One region of the Clostridium neuense genome, then DNA from elsewhere that is predicted to be linked to it. Evidence: riboswitches for the same ligand, from Rfam matches in the RefSeq annotation. Region 1 holds a riboswitch; each other region holds the start of a gene.
What was found. A riboswitch is a leader RNA that binds a small molecule or an ion and turns the genes downstream of it on or off. The one in region 1 is predicted to bind cyclic di-AMP.

Region 1 (6,800 bases):
TGTTTTTTCCCGCTTTTCTCCATCTTTTCACCTTCTCCTTTAAAGCCGTTTTTCTGCTATATCTAATCCTTATTATCCTCATTAATATAGCTTTTAATTTTTCCTTACTATAATCTCTAGTTAATTTCCCATTTATAGCAAGAGATATGTTTCCAGTTTCCTCAGATACTATTATTACAAGTCCATCTGAGTTTTCCGATATGCCAATTCCTGCTCTATGTCTTGTTCCAAGCTTTTTATTTAAATCATTATTTGAAGTAAGTGGTAAAAAACATCCCGCTGCTGCTATTCTGCCATTTCTTATTATAGTAGCTCCATCATGTAAAGGTGTATTTACAACAAATATATTTTCTAAAAGTGCCGCCGAAACTATTGCATCTATCTTTGTTCCTGTACTTATTATATCCTCTAATCCAGTTTTTTGCTCTATTATAATAAGTGCTCCAGTTTTTTGTTCTGATAGGTTCCCAACACTGTTTACAATTTCATTTATTATCTTTTCATATTCTGCTTCATTTTCAAGTATATGATTTTCATTAAAAGCACTTCTGCCTAATTGTTCAAGTGCTCTCCTTATCTCAGGCTGAAATATAATGATTATAGAAAGAACACCTATTGTTATTGTTCTTTGCAATATCCAATTTAACATTGTAAGGTGCAAAAAATCGCTTATTGGAATTAAAAGTATAATTAAAAGTATTCCTTTTAAAAGCTGTACTGCTCTTGTTTCTTTTATAAGCATGTAACCTTTATAAAAAATGTATGATACCACGATAATATCCAGCACAGACCAAATTGTCATTCCTTTGATTGCGCTGTTTGCAATATGCATAAACTCCATATTTTCACCTCCTGTTCTTAATTTTTTTAACTTAATTGTAAAAAACATGATTGAACAAGCCTTAAAAAGTTCAGTAAATTCATATATATAATTATACACTACGTAAAGTTATTATAGTATAGCGAAATTATTATTTAAAATACCTTTTACAATTTTGCATTACCTTTTTCATATAATTCACAATCTTTTCCATAAAGTGTAATGCAAAAATTTATTCTTCATATAATCTTACTATAGGAGAATGTAAAAAATATAGATAAGCATTTAGGGAGGAATTATTATGAATATCAAGTCCATAAAACCAAAAACTCTTTTGTACATACTGCCTATCCTTGCAATAGTATTCTTAACAATTTTTATAGTTTATAGTCTATTTAATGTAAATAAGTATACCTCTAGTGAAAAAGCAATAGAAGGGATAACAAAGGAAATAACAAAGTTAAATGAGGCATCCTCAAACTTAAATTCAAAGGAACTAGATTCAAAGCAAACCGGAAAAGATATAGGAAAAATATCAGCTTCATTAACTGCAGAAGCTAATAAATTATCCAAGCTAAGCATAAATGATAAATATAAAATGGTAGTTTCCGATTTAAAGAACGGAATTAAAAACAACATTTTATTGTACAAGCAGCTTCAGTCCTGTGTAAACAATCCAGATGCTCCAGATATAGATACTGCAATGACATCACTTAATACTTACAGAGATTTATCCACAAAATATTATTCTAAAATTACAATAAACAATAAAAAGTTTTCTCTTCCCTCTGCTACTTTAAAATTTATAGATGCCTTTCAAACTTACTTTAGCGTAAGAAAAAGAACAAAAATTGATAAAAGCTTCCAAGCCTCAATGAGTAGTGATTTTGATATCACTATGGATAATGTGTGTGATCAATTTAAGCTTATAATGACCGATTTTTCTGACTATGCTACTAAGGCGAGAAAAAAGATAATAAGTTATGATTATGCTTTTGATAAAATAAGTAAAAACGATGCTGAATTTGTAAATTTAAAAAATAATTTTCAAAACATATCTGTTCCTTCAGGTAGACTTGAATCCTATAAAGCTTTTAACTTAGTTTTAAATGATTATATTTCTTATATGAATTATTTTACTTCTGCATTAAACTATGAGGCAAACTTAAAAGACAATGATTCGGCTTCCTATAAAGTAAATGATATATATAGTCAGTCTAAAGATGCTTTTAAAAAAGTTGATACAGACTATAAAAACTTTGAAAAAAAATACATTTCAGAAAAAAACAAATAAATTTTCTTTATTTTATTTTAACTCATGAATTATTTTTATGTTTTTGTGCATAATATCAATAGCCTAAGTTTAACAAAAACGGGGAAACCAAGTTTTGGGGTGAATCACATTTATGTGTAGGTTATGCCTTTACCGAACCCGTCAGCTAACCTCGTAAATAAAAGGAGGAAATTTAATGAAAAAAACTTTTTGGGCTATTGTTGTATTTATTCTTGTGGGAAGTTTTATATTTTCAAATCCCGTAAAAGCATTTTCACCAATTAAGGAGGGTTCAAAAGAGTATAAACTTTTACAATTTAAAAACAATACTAATGCAAAAAATTTGTATGATGAAAAGGTTGATGCAGTACAGGTTTTTAACTTTAACGGTCAATCAATTTACATTACAAATAAAGATGTAGACTTAATGGCTAAAGTTGTATACGCTGAAAGCTGCTCTGAACCTTATGAAGGTAAAGTTGCAGTTGCATCTGTAATTTTAAACAGACTTCAAAATCCGGAGTTTCCAAAATCGGTTACAGATGTTGTTAAACAAAAGTATGCTTTTTCCTGCGTCAAGGATGGAGACATTCCAGTAACACCAACCAAAGAATGTTACTCCGCAGTATTTGATGCTTTATCAGGAAAAGATCCTACTCCAAAAGCAATTTACTTCTATAACCCACAGTTATCAACATCCTCATGGATGAATAATATAAAAAAGTATAATGTAAAAATTATAGGCAAACATGTATTTTTTGTAGTACCTTAAAATACATTAAAGAGTAGTGTTTAGAAGTTCATTCTTAACTCTACTCTTTAATTTTACTCTCTATTCTGGTTTAAATATTCTACTGCATTAAGCGCAGCAACTTGACCTTCACCAGCTGCCTTCATATATTGATAAGGCCTTCCAGTGCAATCTCCTGCCGCATAACATCCTTGAATGTTAGTTTCCATTTTTCTGTTAACCTTAATATGCTTATCTTCCATTTCAAGTCCTGGGACAAGTTGTTCCGGAGGAGCACTATCCTTTAATACAAAAACTCCATCAGTAGCTATCTCTGTAGATCTCAAAATTAGCTTTTCAACTTTATTCTGTCCTATAATTTCAACAGGAGAATCCTTTACAAGCTCTATATTTGAGTTAAGCTGATATTCATCCTTATACATAGGAACATAATATACTTTAGATGCAATTTCACTTACATAGTTAGCTTCACTTTCAGCTTCCTTATTATAGCCTATTATTGCAACAATTTTTTCTTTATAAAGTGGTGCATCACACGTAGCACAGTATCCTACACCTCTTCCAAGAAGTATATCCTCTCCCTTTACTGGTTTTGTATGTTCCATTCCAAGGGCAAGAATTACTGTTTTGGCTTCATAGTTCTCCTTACTTGTCATAATTGAGAAATACTCACCCATAGCGTATATGTTATTGACTTTTTCCGCATTTATAGCTATATCCATTTTATCTATATGCTCTTTAAATTTATTTTTAAGTTCAGTACCTGGTAATCCAAAAAAGCCTAAGTAGTTATTAATTTTAGGTGCTAAAACTAAGCTCTTACTTAAATTATCATTTCCAAAAACTATCGTCTTCTTATTTCTAATTTTTGCATTAATGGCAGCTTCTAATCCTGCTGGTCCACTGCCAATAATAGCTATATCGTACCTATCCATATTGCTATACCAAATTTATATGTGTTTTTCTATTTCACTTATTATTGATTGCTTTGGTCTAAAACCAACAAGTGTATCTACAGGATTTCCGTTTTTAAAGATCATAACTGTTGGTATACTTGCAATTCCAAATTTACTTGCTGTATTTGGATTATCATCTACATTTACTTTTACAAACTTAGCTTTTTCGCTTAATTCTTCAGATGTTTCATCTATAACTGGTCCAAGCATTTTGCAAGGTCCACACCATGGGGCCCAAAAATCAACTACTACTAATTTTTCTGGTTCAGATACTTCACTTTCAAAATTTAAATCTCCTATTTCTTTTACCATAATTTATTCCTCCTTATATACCCCCATAGGGTATGCTCTTATTTATATATTTTACCACTTAATAGTACAAAGTCAATAATTTTTTCCTTAGAGGTTTAACTTATGCTTTTATTATACGGTACAAAGTTAAAGTTATACATGCATCACAAAAAAATTTAATGCACAATTCACAACTAATGAGGATTTTCCTCCATTTCACTACAAAAAATTTTTAAATATAATTTTTGCAGTGTTAACGTAGAAAAATACCTCTTAATTATGCTTTGTGCATTTTATTTTTAAATATATCATATTGCTTTTCACCACAGAAGTTAAATTGCATTTTCAGCCAAAATTAAATTGTTAACTGCATCTTCAATATCAATCCAATCATAAACTCGTATTATATTGTGATGTGATATTTTTCTATTATATGTTGTATCTATCAAAAACACTTTAAACCCTGCATTTGAAAGTTCCTCTGCATTATAAGGATTATCTTCAATAAAGACATCACATTTGAGTTCCTTAGCCTTTTTTACCTTATGATGTGTTCCTAATACAAATAATCTATCAAATTTAATATTTTTTCTATTTAAATAGGAAAAAGTGAGCATTTCAAGAGACTTCTCTCTAGCTGTTACAAAGAATACATTGTTGCTTAAATAAAACTTGTTTATTACATCCCTTGCTTTAAATCTTAATACATCTTTACTGTGATATTTAAATTTGTATTTTTCATAAAATTCATCATAATCACTTTGTGAAATTCCAATAACTTTTGAATACTCATATTGTGTAAAATCTTCATGCCTAACTATTTTATTAAAATGTTCAGCAGTTTTATCAAGCCAGTAATATGGATTGGTCAAGGTTCCATCAATATCAATACAAATATTTAAATTTTTCATATACAACTCTCCTTGTACAAAATTATATTTATATTGATATTATATTATTCTTATATTAAAGCCTCATTAACTTAATGTTAATTTGAAATTATGTTTTTTATTATAGAATTATTGTATATGGAATTTGGATAGCTATTTACAAGATTGCTTGCATAATTCTTAGCCTTTCCCTTATCTATATCTTTATAAATAACAGCAAGCTCATATAAAACAGTTTCTTCATAGCTCCCCGTTTTATAATTCGAATCATACAGTGTATAATATTTTATTGCGTTTTCTATATCACCTGAATTTTTATATGAAGTAGCCATAAAATATATTATATCCTTGTATAAATAATTGCTGCTTCCATAAGCATATGCTTTTAAAAAGTACTTTTCTGCATTTGCATAATCGCTTTTCTTAGCGTAACTACTTGCTGTTCCATAAAAATATGCTACTCCATCATTTTTAAGAATTTCTAAAGCTTTGTTAAGTATAACCTTGTCATTTATCCTAACATCTTTATCTTTAAAATTTTCTTCATAATAATATATTTTTTCATAGTCCTTATTGTTTATTGCATTCTGAAGTTCTGCCTCATCAAACTTAATTTGAGTTTTTACTTCCTTCTTTACTACCTTTTTGTTTTCTTTTTTAACAACCACTTTCTTTGGCTTTTTTAAAGAAACCTTAGGGGTATTTCTTAAATGTCTATTGTATATGTATATACTTCCTAAAACAATTAAAACTACTAACAAGGCTGCAGCTGCTGGTTTAAATAAAAGCCTAAAATTAAAATTTTTCTTTATAGCTCCAATATCCTCTAAATTTCTTTTGGTCTCAAGAGCCTTTTCATTTGTCTTATCTAGTTTTAATACCTTTTCCAAATACCTATTAGCTTTATCATAATCTCCCTGCTTCACAGCACATATGGCAATATTGTTACTTACATTTATAGAATTATAATCACTATTTTCACATCTCTTAAGCAATTCTACAGCTTCATTTATCTTCAATTTTTCTATACATTTTAAAGCTTTTAAAAAATATTGAAATAGCCTTTCATCGTTATCAATCCCTTGAAGATATTTTTCTGCTGCTTTATCTTTATTAACCTTCCAGTTAAGCTGCCATATTTTTTTAGCTTCCTTTAAATCTCCTTTAAGATAAAAGATTAGACCTTTAAGATCCATGGCCGCTTTATTCCGTGCATCCTCAGCTATACTTTTTTCACATACTTCAACTGCCTTATCAATTTTTCCACTTTCAAAAAGTGATAATGCTTTTTTATAAAGTTTATTAGACTTATTCATGTAATCACCCTTGTTCTATGTATAAATTTCACAAAAGATATTTCCCTATGTATTGTTATCGCCACTTTTTCAGTTTACTTCACAATTATACTTTATATTTTTGAAAGTGTCATCTAAAGGTCTTCTATATTTAAAGCTTTTATTGTATTCTAGTAAAAAAATTGGAGCAAACAATATGATTATTGCCTACTCCATTTATATATATATATATTTAGTAATATAATGCAATCATTTTAAGCTTTCATTATTAATTCTTTTGCAGTAAGAATAGATGAAGCACTCATTGAGAACTCATCAAGTCCATATTCAACAAGAGTTGGTATTGCCTTTTCATCTCCAGCCATTTCTCCGCACATTCCACACCATTTTCCTTCTTTATGTGCTGATTCTATAGTCATCTTTATTAACTTTAGAACTGCAGGATGCATTGGATTGTATAAATATGATACTTTTTCATTCATTCTGTCTGCTGCAAGTGTATATTGAATCAAATCATTAGTTCC
Region 2 (6,800 bases), on a different contig from region 1:
AAAAATTTCGGTTATATTATGGTGCAAGGAGCATAACATAAATATAATAAGCTGTATGGGTACAGGAAATAAATTAGATCCTACTCAATTTAGAATTTCAGATATATATAAAACTAAAATTTGTCCACTTGCCAAGGTAATGCGTCATGAACTAAAGAAGAGAGGTGTGAAATCCCTTAAAGTACTTTATTCTGAGGAAATGCCTAAAAAGCCTAAGATAGGTGAAGTAATAACCTGTAAAGAAGGCTGTGTATGCACAAATGGTTCAAGAAAGTGTACTGCAAAACGTCAGATTCCAGCAAGTATATCCTTTGTGCCTCCTGTAGCAGGAATGATAATCGGAGGAGAGGTCATAAAAGACATAATAGAATACAATGATAAGTAATCATCCTACATGATGGTTTGCAAGCAGCAGAATAAGAGCATGTGCTTTGTATAGTAACCCTATAAACTCAGCTAATTTATTAAATTTTAAAATCAACAATGAGTGACAAGTTATGAATAAAGGTTAAGCATAACTTGCCACTCATTTTAAATTTTTAGCTCTATTAATTTTATTTAATATTATCGCTCGTTAATTTTACATAAACCTTTCTGTTTCTAGGTCCATCAAATTCTGTAAAATATATTCCCTGCCAGGTTCCAAGTTTAAGCTTTCCATTCTCAATAATAACTGTGCAACTTGATCCCATAAGTGAAGCTTTTATATGTGCATGAGAATTTCCCTCTGCATGCTTATAATTCCAGCTTATAGGAAAAACTTTATCTAAAGTTTGTATTATATCACTAACAACATCTGGATCTGCATTTTCATTTATAGTGATTCCTGCTGTAGTATGTGGACAGAATACAGTTAGGGTACCGCTTTGTACCTTACTTTCCTTTAATGATTTCCTAACCAAGTCAGTTATGTCTAAAAACTCTTCATTTTTATAAGTTTTTAATGAATACTCAAATAAATTATTCATATACTCATACCTTTCTTTTTAAGAATTCCACAAACCTATCTAAATCTTCTTTATTTGAAAAAGCTGCTTGTGCTCTCTTAGGACTTCCACCACCTCTACCATTGAATTCCTTTATGTTTTCCTTGAATATCTTCCCACACTGTACATTATCTATAGAATTTTGTGCAAAAATAATTCTGTTATCTTTACCTGACGTCAATATAATAACTGCTTCTTCATCTTTTAAGCAATCATATACCCCTTCTATAAAATCAAAATCCTTATCTTCATAATCCGCTGATATAAATTTAGAATGCAAAGACTTTAAAAGTTTTTCTGCCTGTATTTTTGCTTCGTTTTTCTTATATTCGGCAATCTCTTTTCTAAGATTTGCAATTTCTTCGTTTTGAGAATTTACTCTATCAACTAATTTATCTTCCTCTGTAGAAAAAGATTTTTGAAGCTTACCTATTATATCATGTTCTTTCATAATATGCTTAAGTGCTCTTTCTCCGCACTTAAAATAAACTCTTGTCATTCCCTTATATTTTTCAGTTTTTAATATCTTTACAATACCTACTTCACCTGTTCTAACAACATGAGTCCCACAACATGCACTATAATCAACATCGCCAAGCTGAACTATCCTTATCCTTCCCTCTGCCTTTATAGCCTTTCTAAGAGGAAGCTTTTGTGCTTCAGCTTTACTCATAAAATAAGTTTTTGTAGGCACATTCATATAAATATAATTATTTACTTCTTCTTCAACCTTTTGAACCATAGCCTCAGTTACTTCTTCCATATCAATATCAATCGTTATGTAATCTTCTCCCATATGAAAGCCGCAATTAACACCCTTATATAATTTAAAAAATGCTGCTGATAAAAGATGTTCTCCTGTATGCTGTTGAATGTTATCTCTCCTTCTTTGGAAATCCACTTTACATTCTGCTATTTCTCCATCAGGTTTTTTACTCATAACATGATAAATCACATCATCCTTCTCATGAACAAACTCAACTGGTATTCCATTTATAGTCCCTAAATCACAAGGCTGACCTCCACCTTCTGGATAAAATGGGGTTTTATCTAAAATAACTTCATATTTATTATTTTTCTCCACTACATCTACTATTTTTGCTTCTCCCTGGCATATATATGGGTCATCATAAAACATTTTTTCAGTCATAAAATCATCTCCAAAACTTTTTCTTTATTAATACCATTTTAGATTATTTATTTCTACTGTGCAAGAAAAAGAAAATATTCCTTCAAAATTTATCCATGTAAGGCTTTATATGTGAATACAATTAAGTTATATTTTTGTGACTTTAAAATTGTATTTACTTAATTACCATAAATACTACATAGTTTTGCTCTAAAGTATATGTTAGAATGTCAACTATACTTGCCGAATCTTCTAAATGAAGTACGGGGGATCACATTTGGGTGAATTCTTTAGAACAACATATAACAAGCTAAATAATTGACAAAAAAACTTTTAAAGCTTTTATATAGTTTAAACATATGTTCCTAAAGATAGGGTGCCTTCAACCCGAACCCGCAAGCTAACCTCGGAGGCAAAATAGAAGGAGGATACTTATGAATAAATTAAAATTTTTAGCTATTGGTGCTTTTATAGCCATAGCTGGAGCAAATTCAAACAATGTACATGCTGCAACCTACAGCGTTAAAAGTGGTGACTCACTTTACACTATAAGTAGAAGCTATAGTACAAATACAAATTACCTAATGGAATATAATAATTTAGCTGGAAGCACCATATATCCTGGACAAACTATAAAGGTTCCAGATACCGTTTACACGGTTAAAAGTGGTGACTCACTTTATCTTATATCTCAAAAATTTGGTGTAACTTTAGGTAATCTTAGATGGGCAAATAACATATGGTCAGATTACATTTATCCTGGACAAACTTTAGCTATTCCTGCTAAAAACAGTAGTTCACAGTCGCAGGTTATAGCATCACCTTATGTAATTTCATGTACTAATGCCGAAGTTGATTTACTTGCAAGACTTATAAATGCAGAAGCTGGCGGTGAGAGCTATACTGCAATGAAATCAGTAGGAGCAGTAATAGTTAATAGAGTCAAAAGCGGTACATTCCCAAATACTATTACAAAGGTTATCTATGACACTGATTCTGGATACTACCAATTCACTCCAGTTGAAAATGGCATGATAAATAATGCTGCAACCGCAAGTTCACTAAGTGCAGCAAAGGAAGCTCTTAGAGGTGCTGACCCAACAAATGGAGCACTATACTTCTATGATAATACTGCAACAAATAGTTGGCTTAGGGCAAAACCTGTATCTTTAATTTCAGGTAAATTAATATTTGCTTTTTAAGTATTGCTTTTAGAGTTTAAACTGTATTTATAAATTCTACAATTAAATCTATAGAAGTGCTTAAAGTACAGAATAAAATTCCAGAGGATTTAGCTTCCTCTGGAATTTTATTTTTATAAAGATTTTACTCTTAAACTTTAAGTTTTTAATAGTTTATTTTTAAAACAGAGCTTCCCAATATATTTTAAAAAATTTTGATAATATTTCTCTTGAAGTCATAATAAAATAATGTTATAGTATAAATGCAATCGATTGCACAATCTATACTTTATTTATGAACTTTAAACATAATAACATGGGCAAATATATAATTACATAGATCATCATAACAATTTTTTAATAAATATGACAATTTTAAAGAGGAACATTATTTTAAATGTAGAAGAAATAAACTTATAACCTATAAAATATTGTATTAAACCAAAAGTTAATTCTAACTATTAATTTATAATATTTAAGAAAGGTGTGTAACTTATTATGAATAAAACTTTACCGAAAGTAGCTTATTTTTGTATGGAATATGCAGTTGATGCTTCCATGAGAACTTACGCAGGTGGACTTGGAATATTGGCCGGAGATTACATGAAAGGTGCAAAAGATTATGAATATCCTATGGTAGGTATAGGCTTGAAATGGAAACAAGGATATAGCGATCAATATATAGATGAAAATGATAAAGCTTATGATTCTTATAAAAATTACAAATATGATTTTTTAAAGGATACTGGAGTAAAAATCAATGTTAAAATTCGACAAAGAAATGTAATATGCAAAGTATGGCTTCTTGATAAATTTGGTACAGCCCCTCTTTATCTACTGGATACTGACCTTCCTGAAAATGAAGATACTTGGATAACAGGACAACTTTATGGTTGGTTTGGAGAAGAAAGAATAGCTCAAGAAATAGTTCTTGGCATAGGTGGTATAAGGGCTTTAAGAGCTCTAGGAATTGATGTTGATGTATATCATTTTAATGAAGGTCATGCACTTTTTGCTGGATTTGAGTTAATTAAAGAAAAGATGGATTCAGGTTTATCCTTTGATGAGGCTGTAGAAAAATCAAAAGATGAAATCGTATTTACTACTCATACTCCTATAGTCCAGGGAAATGAATCACATACTATTGATAGATTAATGTATATGGGTGCAAATAATGGTTTAACCATTGAACAATTAGTATCTCTTGGAGGTTCCCCTTTTAACATGACTGTAGGAGCTCTTAGACTTTCAAGAATTTCAAATGCAGTAGCTCAGCTTCATAAAGAGACTGCAAACAAAATGTGGAAAGATGTTTCTAGAAGATCTGAAATAATAGGAATTACAAATGCTATTCATCTTCCAACTTGGGTAGATGAAAATATGATTTCTGCTGCTAAAAATGATGATAAAGACGCTTTATGGAACGAACATATGAAAAATAAAGAAGCTTTGATAGATTTTGTTTATGAAAGAAACGGAGTAAAACTGGATAAGGATGCACTTTTAATAGGTTTCTCAAGACGTGCTGCACCCTATAAGAGAAGCGATTTATTATTTACAAATAAGGATATAATTGATCCATTACTTAGAGAAGGAAAAATTCAAATAGTATTTTCAGGTAAAGCACATCCACTTGATGATATAGGTAAGGGTATAGTTGAAAACTTGGTTAAATTCTCAAGGAAATATCCAAATTCGGTTGTATTTTTACAAAATTATGATATGACAATTGGAAGAATGCTTACTCATGGTTCTGATATATGGCTTAACAACCCAAGAAGACCTCTAGAGGCCAGCGGTACCTCTGGAATGAAAGCAGCCATGAACGGCGTACTTAATGTAAGTATTCTTGATGGATGGTGGCCTGAAGCTTGCAAAGATGGTATCAACGGTTGGCAATTTGGAGATGGTGTTGAATCTGAGGACATAAAATTCATAGATGAACATGATTCAAAAGCATTATATGATGTACTAATTAATAAAGTAATCCCTACTTTTTATTCAGACAGAAATAAGTGGATTGAAATGATGAAAAATAGCATTTTATCTACTAAAGATTATTTTTCTGTTAAGAGAATGCTTGAAGAATACTACTCTAAAATGTATCAAAAATAAAAGTATGCTTGATAATAAATTCACCTAAAATAAGCTGCACAGAATTTAATGTAATCATCTGTGCAGCTTTTCCATTAAATTTTGTCCATAAAATACTATATTAATTCATGCAATCGCTTGCAGTAAATTATTATTGACTCATGCTTGCAAAATAAAACGAGCTGCATTCTTACCAGCTTTATAAGCTTCATCATAAACACTCTTTACATAATCATGCTGATGAATAACATTGCCACAAGCAAAAATTCCATCTACATTTGTTTTTAAGTTTTCATCCACATATGGTGAACCAGAAACCCTCGAAACAGAAACATTAGCCTTTATCATGAGTTCATTTTCAGGCACAAATCCCAAAGCCAAAATGAGAGTATCACACTCAATAAGTTTTTCAGTCTCTTTAATTATTTTATTATCTCCATTTAAGCTTGCTACATAAACACCTTCAATTCTTCCATTGCTCTTTATTTTTGTTATTACGTGTTTTGTAAAAAAAGGAATATTAAAATCAGCTAAACATTCTGTCTCATTCTTTTTACTCCCAATGCACTTAGTTCCCTTTTCAATTACAGCCTTAACCTTAGCTCCTTCTATAGTCATTCTTCTTGCAAGTATAAGTGCAATATCCTCGGAACCTAATATTACAACATTATTTCCAGGCATATAGCCTTCTATATTAATAAATTTTTGTGCTGTTAAAGCTGAAAATATCCCGCAACAATGTGATTTATGAAAATATATTCCACTGTTTGTTTTTTCTCTACACCCAACGGCAAATATTATAGCTTTTGCGCTAACTTCCAGTATTCCATCACTTTCATTTACAGCTGTCACGTTCATTTTATTATCTACATCAATTACTGTAGTATTAACTTTATAACTTATTTTCATATTCATAGCTTTATTTTTTAATTTATCTGCATACTCAGGTCCTGTAGTATTTTCATCCCCAAATCCATTATGTATACATTGATTTAAAACTCCACCAAGATTATCTTCCCTTTCAATTACAAGTATATTCTCTATCCCAGCTTCTCTAGCCGAAATTGCTGATGTAAGTCCAGCTGCTCCTCCACCTATAACAATCAAATCATATATAGCCATTAACACCCCTCCATACAAAACAATTCTAGCGTAACCCTATAATTTTTTCAATAATAAAATTACTTTTCTCTATATGTTAATAATATAGTTTAAGATTATTAATATACTTATTGCTTTTTTCTGGTATAATGTATATAAGCAATTTATAGTTGTAAACGTGAATATTGGAGATGATACTTATGATTAAATGTTCAGTATGCAAAAAAAATGTAGCTGTTATTTTTACAAATAAAGTTGTAAATGGAAAACAAGATTTAGTTGGCTTATGTCTTCCATGTGCTAAAAAAA
Region 3 (6,800 bases), on a different contig from region 1:
TAATACCTGTGCATATATGGCTTCAAAATTAATATTATTTAAAAAGTTGTTTATTTGTTTTTTTAAGTTTTCATCTAAATCATATTCTTTTGCATAATTAACACTGTAAGGATCAATTCCATAAGCTTTACCTTTATTATCTTTAAATGCCTGTGCGACAGAAAATAAGCTTCTACCTTTATACACACCAATTTCAACGTAATTTTTAAGATTAAAGTAACATGCTAAATATGCCATTAAGTAGCAGTTTGATAATGGTAAACCACCACAAAAATCAAATAAAAGAGGATTACTTTGAATATTTTTAATTCTTTTGAATAGGGTATCGTCTAACTGCATTATATATCAACTCCTACTTTTTAGAGGATTTACTACAGTATCTATAATATGTTGATTTAATTTAAAATTCTACTAAGTGTTATATTTTTAGTGAAGCAGTTCATTTTGTGTTATAATAATGTATTACAAATAGCAATTATCAAGGAGAAATATAATGAACAAAAATGAACTGCTCCAGATATTCAACACACAAACTAGTGGAAAGAATGGCACTAAGGGAATTAGAGTTTTAAATAACGATTTAGTTTCAGCCTGTGATATTCATGATGAAGATGATTTAATACATGTAAGTGGCAAGGTTATATCAGAAAGCCTTTTTAATGAATATGACACTGAAATAGAAATAGATGCTTTGAGTAAAAAAATAGTGTCAACTTACTGCACTTGTGTGGATTATGAAAATAATGAAGGTAAAAAGGATAATTACTGCTGTAAACACCTTGCTGCCACTTTTTATAAGTCTTTAGATGAACTTGCTCGGCAGCCTGCATTTAAAAAGAAGTCCTTAGCTAAAACCCAGAATTTAGAAGATGCCCTTAGTATACTTTTGGGGGATGAAGAAGAAAAAGAAGACTTAAAAATAGAGGTTTATATAAATAGAAATGAATGGAATAGTCAGCTTTCTTTTGAACTAAAAATAGGGCTTCACTCAATGAATTCTGGCACCTTGTATGTGCTGAAGGATATAAATAGTTTTCTTGCAGCTATTTATCACAATGTACCAATAACCTATGGTAAAAATCTTACATTAAATTTGAAGAAGCAAAAGTTAGAGGCAAAGGATAAGAAGCTTATAGATTTCATTCAAATGCTTGTAAACATTGATGGGAGTTCTGGCTACAAAAGCAGAAATAAAAAGCTTGCTATTGATGGAAAATACGTACATATACCAGATTATCTTGTAAGAGAATTTTTTGAAACTATAAAGGAGCATAGAGTTTATTTAAATGAAGGTTTTAAATTTAGAACCATTGAAGCTGAGATAGTAGAAGGTAATCCAGATTTGCCTTTTCAAATAAATAATAAAAATGATGAGTATATCTTAGAAGTGCCGGGAGGAATGCCTCTGACTTTAAATTCAAAAGGCACAGCATTTTTATATGGACTTACAATATATATTCCAAGTTATGAATACTGTGAAAAATTAGAGCCATATTTTCGTGTATTTAATAAAGTTAACTCTATAATGCTTCCAGCAGCAAGGGAAGATGCAGTGCTCAGAAAGCTTATTCCAAAATTAAATTTATTATCTCAAAATATAAATTTATCTAAAGCTGTAAGAGATAAGGTAGTCATGGCGAAAAGTGAATTTAAATTTTATTTTGATAAATCGGGGAAAGATGTTGTGCTTACTACAAAGGTTAAATATGGAGAATTTGAATTTAACATATTTGAAGATTGCACAGAAAAAGTTATATATAGGGATTCCAAAAAAGAAACTGAAGTTTTAGAAACCGTAAGGGCGCTTGGTTTTGAAAGAGAAAAGAATAAATTCCATCTTAAGTGGGGAGATGCTTACATATTTAGATTTTTTAAAACTGAAATTGATAGGCTTCAAAGACTAGGAGAGGTATTTTATTCTGAAAACTTCAAGGGAATAAAAGATATTAATTCTAAAAGCATAATTGGGGACATAAGGACTGGAAAGTACAATTATTTTGAAATGGAGTTCAAAATTGATGATGTACCTCCAGCAGAAACAACAGCAATACTTAGGGCTTTTAGAGATAATATTAAATATTATAGGCTTAAAAGTGGAGAATTTTTGGATTTAGAGCAGCTTGAACTTAAAAAATTCCTAAAGCTTTTAGATGCGGTTTCACCAAAAGAAATAAAGGATAATCACCTAGAAATATCTAAGAGTAAAGGAATATATGCTTACGAGTATCTTGAAGAAAATAAAATTAGGTATATTAAAGGTAAAGGTGAACTTAAAAAAATAAGAGATAAGCTCAAAAATATAGACGAATTGACTTTTAAAGTTCCTAAAAATTTAAAGGGCAGCTTAAGAAAATATCAAGAAGTTGGATTTAACTGGTTTAAAACTCTTGATTATCTTGGCTTTGGAGGAATACTAGGAGATGAAATGGGACTTGGAAAAACCTTTCAAACTATCGCCTTTTTGCTGTCTAACTTAGGAAAAAAGTCTTTGATCGTAGTCCCAACCTCCCTTGTATACAACTGGAAGCAGGAATTTGAAACCTTTGCACCGGATATGAAGGTTGCAACAGTAAACGGCAGCAAAGGGGAAAGAGAAGAGATACTTAAAAATATAAAAATTTACGATGCAGTTATAACCACTTACAATCTTTTAAAGCGTGACTTAAATTTATACAGCAGCATTGAATTTGACTACTGCATAATTGATGAAGCACAGTATATAAAAAATCCGCATTCACAAAATGCATTAACGGTTAAAAAGGTAAAATCCCAAAATAGATTTGCCCTGTCTGGAACTCCAATAGAAAATTCTGTTATGGAGCTTTGGTCTATATTTGATTTTTTGATGCCAGGATATTTATATGATGAAAAAAGATTCAGCGTCAGATACTACAAAAAGCTTAAAGAAGAACCAGAGGTCATTGAGGATTTAAATAGGCTCATAAAGCCATTTATATTAAGAAGAAAGAAAAAGGACGTTGTAAAAGAGCTTCCAGATAAAATAGAAAAGATAATGACAGTTGATATGGATGATAAGCAGAAGAAGGTTTATGCTACTTATGCCAAGCATGCAGTTAATTTAATTGAAAAGAAGGTTAAGGAAGAAGAATTTAAAAGCAGCAAGATAGAAATACTTGCTTATATAACAAAGCTTAGAGAAATTTGCCTTGACCCATCTGTTGTTATGGAAAATTATACAGGAACAAGTGCTAAAATTGAAGCACTCACGGAACTTCTACTTCACAGCATAGATGAAGGACACAGAGTGCTTATATTTTCACAGTTTACCTCTGTTCTTAAGAATATAGCTAAAAGAATAAAAGTAGAAAATCTTGATTACAGCTATCTCGATGGAAGTGTGCCATCAGAGAAGAGAATGGAAATGGTTAAAGCCTTTAATTCTGGGCAAAATTCTGTTTTTTTAATAAGCTTAAAAGCTGGGGGAACTGGACTTAACTTAACCTCTGCGGATGTAGTTGTGCATTTTGACCCTTGGTGGAATCCAGCTGTAGAAGATCAGGCAACAGATAGAGCACATAGGATAGGGCAAAAGAACGTAGTTGAAGTTATAAAATTAATTGCAAAGGGCACTATTGAAGAGAAAATTGTAATTTTGCAAAAGGAAAAGAAAAAGCTCGCAGAAAGCCTTTTAGGAGATGAGCTTTCTAATGGAGAGAACCTTTCAAGTTTAAATGAGGAAGAGATTTTGAAGTTGTTTAGATAATCATGTGATAAACTTATTTCACATTTATTGTACTACAGTGAATGCGAAGTAATAGTGCATAAGTAACAAGTTTAAAAAGCATTATTGCTTTGTATTATTTGCTGTATTTCTTATGTTTAATTAATTGTTTATTTGTGCAAATTATCTTAATATTCACAAATTAGAAACACATATATATTGACATACATATGTTGAAATGATATGCTTTTTTATAGATAATGGAAATTATTGTGAAAAATGAATAATTATAACGCTGAATTGTTTAAGCGGGAGAACCAAATTAGGGGTGAATCTTATCAAAATATGGTAAGTAGGGTTAATCTTTTCTACCCGAATCCGACAGCTAATCTCGTAAGCGTTGAAGGGAGGTTTTTGTATGTACAAAAATAAGACCATGTTCTTTTGCTGTACATGCAGTTAATAAGTTGTGGATACTTCTCTACAGCTTATTTTTATTAACATAATTATTATTTTAAAGGAGGAATTTTTATGATAAAAGTATGCTTGATTGGCATTGGAAAAACAGGAAAAGAAGTTGCACGCATGATAATGGAACAAGAAAATATGGAGCTTGTAGCAGCCATATGTAGTTTAGGAAGCTTAAAAAAACACAAAGATTTAGGACAATTAACAGGAAATGAAAAAATTGGAGTTAAAGTGGAAAGTGCAGATGATTTGGAAAATGTAATTTTAAAAACTAAACCAGATGTTGTAATAGATTTTTCTACTCCTAAAGCAACATTGGAAAATTTGGATATAGTGTCAAAAATGAAGGTTAATATGGTTATTGGTACTACAGGATTTTCAGAATTGGAGATAAAGAAGATAGAAAAAGTGGCTTCAATTAATAATACAGGAATAGTCTATGCTCCCAATATAACTCGAGGTGTAAATGTACTTATGATTCTAACAAAGCTAGCAACTATTTTATTGAATAACTATGATTTTCAAATTTCTGAAATTCACTATAAAAATAAAAAAGATATTCCGTCTGGTACAGCTATAAAAATAGCTAAGGAAATAGAAAACGGTTTAAATTATACAGGAAAAAATATTTCTGATAAAAATATACCTATAAATTCAGTTCGTGCTGGAGGCATAGTTGGAAAACATGAGGTGTTAATCGCTGGAGAATATGATAAACTTGTAATTTCTCATGAATCGTTTTCAAGAAAAGTTTTTGCATCAGGTGCACTTTATGCAGCTGATTTTATTAAAGATAAGTTAGGTTTTTATGAAATGAATGATGTTTTAAATTTATCAAAGGTTATAAAAGATTTATATATGGGCAATGATGAAGCAGCATTAGAAATGTAGTGTGATTTTAAAACTACAAAAAGCGTACGCAAATTTGTGTGCGTTTTTCATTTGTATGATTTTGTAATGAATATATTTAAATTAGAAGAAAAATCTATTTAAGTGATTTTAGAACTTTACATATATTGTCAACATCCTTATCACTTAATTTATCAAAATTGTCCAATTCTTCTTTAATGTTTTCTATAACTTGATACTTATAACTTTTGTTTCTATTTTTGGATAGGAAATAAGTTGATATTGTACCTGTAAGCATACTCAAAAAACCTATTCCAGTAATCATTAAAAATCCAGCAATAAGTTTTCCAGAAGTGGTTGAAGGAGATAAATCACCGTAGCCAACGGTAGTTATAGTTACAAAGCTTAACCAAAGAGCGTTACCAAGTGGTATCCCTTCAGACAAATGCATGCCTATTGTTCCTAAAAATAAAACAAAAATTGTTATAAAAATTATGTAACCAAAATTATTTGTTTTAATAAAGCTGTTTATATGAGATCTAAATTTTGCAAAAAAAACTATTGATCTAAAAATTTTAAGTATCTTAAAAATATCAGCGATTCTAAATGCTTGAAATATAGCCCCCAAAGGGATAATAGCTACTAAATCAATTATATTTTCTTTGAAAAATTTCTTTTTATTTTTGGAAAAATAGAGTCTTATAAAATAATCTAAAGCAAATATTATGAGAACTAAGTTATCTATCATATTAAAGCAGTAAACAATTTCTTTTGATAATTTTATAGAATAATCGAGTATAAGTATTACTGCCACAATAATTGATAAGAAAGCCATAGCTGTTTCATAAATTATAGTTAAATGTTTTTTATCCATAATGCCCATCAAAAACCACCCCTAGTAATATATATCGTAACATTTTTTTAAATATTTGTGTTAAAATGATGGTAAGAAAATAGAAAAATTACATACAAGCCTTAAATTAGGCTGAAATGTTTTTAGTAACATTTAATTTTTTTGAAGAGTACAGTGAAGGTTAATTTTCTGTTGACGCTTATTTATAAAGATGACTTAAAAATTAAAAAATAGCTAACATAAAATTTTCAGGAATTATTAAAAATAAAGGGAGCTGATTTTATTGAGAATACTCCACACTTCTGACTGGCACCTTGGTAAAAATTTAGAAGGGTGCAGTCGTATGGATGAGCAGGAAGCTTTTCTTAAGGATTTTGTTGAAATTGTACAGGAAAATAATATAGATATGGTGGTTATTGCAGGAGATATTTATGATAATTCAAACCCTCCTGCAAGAGCGGAGAAAATGTTTTATGATACACTAAAAAAAATATCAGCAAGTGGTGAAAGGACAACCCTTGTTATAGCTGGCAATCATGATAATCCAGAGAGACTTGTTGCAGCAGGGCCTCTTGCAAGAGATCATGGAATTATAATGGTTGGTACTCCAAAATCTGTAGTTTCTACTGGTGAGTATGGAAACTCAAGGGTTTTAGAAGCAGGAGAAGGATTTATTGAGATACAAATAAAAGATGAAAAGGCTGTAATTTTAACAGTGCCATATCCAAGTGAAAAGAGATTAAATGAGGTTTTGTACGGTGAAATGGATGAGGAAGAAGAAAAAGCTAAAACCTATGGAGATAGAATAAAGACGTTATTTGATAGGCTTGGTTCGAGATTTAAAGATGATACTATAAATCTTGTAGTGTCACATCTTTTTACTATGGGCAGCGAAGAAGCAGGCTCAGAGAGAAATGTTCAACTTGGTGGAAGTTTTATTGTAGATGG

Region 2: another riboswitch for cyclic di-AMP. It lies ahead of ACJDT4_RS08105 (cell wall hydrolase); the one in region 1 lies ahead of ACJDT4_RS01845 (cell wall hydrolase).
Region 3: another riboswitch for cyclic di-AMP. It lies ahead of dapB (4-hydroxy-tetrahydrodipicolinate reductase); the one in region 1 lies ahead of ACJDT4_RS01845 (cell wall hydrolase).

Annotation. Positions count from the first base shown of each region.
Region 1 covers NZ_JBJIAA010000001.1:423,374-430,173, forward strand. The annotation lists gene ACJDT4_RS01830 (CdaR family protein) at 1-23, opposite strand, end outside; gene cdaA (diadenylate cyclase CdaA) at 1-841, opposite strand, end outside; gene ACJDT4_RS01840 (hypothetical protein) at 1,122-2,114, shown strand; cyclic di-AMP (ydaO/yuaA leader) riboswitch at 2,166-2,286, shown strand; gene ACJDT4_RS01845 (cell wall hydrolase) at 2,290-2,865, shown strand; gene ACJDT4_RS01850 (NAD(P)/FAD-dependent oxidoreductase) at 2,919-3,779, opposite strand; gene trxA (thioredoxin) at 3,795-4,112, opposite strand; gene ACJDT4_RS01860 (5' nucleotidase, NT5C type) at 4,424-5,002, opposite strand; gene ACJDT4_RS01865 (tetratricopeptide repeat protein) at 5,080-6,297, opposite strand; gene ptsP (phosphoenolpyruvate--protein phosphotransferase) at 6,531-6,800, opposite strand, start outside.
Region 2 covers NZ_JBJIAA010000006.1:38,826-45,625, forward strand. The annotation lists gene ACJDT4_RS08090 (tRNA threonylcarbamoyladenosine dehydratase) at 1-385, shown strand, start outside; gene ACJDT4_RS08095 (secondary thiamine-phosphate synthase enzyme YjbQ) at 555-968, opposite strand; gene ACJDT4_RS08100 (alanyl-tRNA editing protein) at 973-2,136, opposite strand; cyclic di-AMP (ydaO/yuaA leader) riboswitch at 2,347-2,545, shown strand; gene ACJDT4_RS08105 (cell wall hydrolase) at 2,550-3,317, shown strand; gene glgP (alpha-glucan family phosphorylase) at 3,795-5,411, shown strand; gene ACJDT4_RS08115 (NAD(P)/FAD-dependent oxidoreductase) at 5,550-6,512, opposite strand; gene ACJDT4_RS08120 (AAA family ATPase) at 6,692-6,800, shown strand, end outside.
Region 3 covers NZ_JBJIAA010000002.1:116,098-122,897, reverse strand. The annotation lists gene ACJDT4_RS02925 (glycosyltransferase) at 1-339, opposite strand, end outside; gene ACJDT4_RS02920 (SNF2 helicase associated domain-containing protein) at 494-3,724, shown strand; cyclic di-AMP (ydaO/yuaA leader) riboswitch at 3,966-4,097, shown strand; gene dapB (4-hydroxy-tetrahydrodipicolinate reductase) at 4,214-5,041, shown strand; gene ACJDT4_RS02910 (potassium channel family protein) at 5,136-5,882, opposite strand; gene ACJDT4_RS02905 (exonuclease SbcCD subunit D) at 6,136-6,800, shown strand, end outside.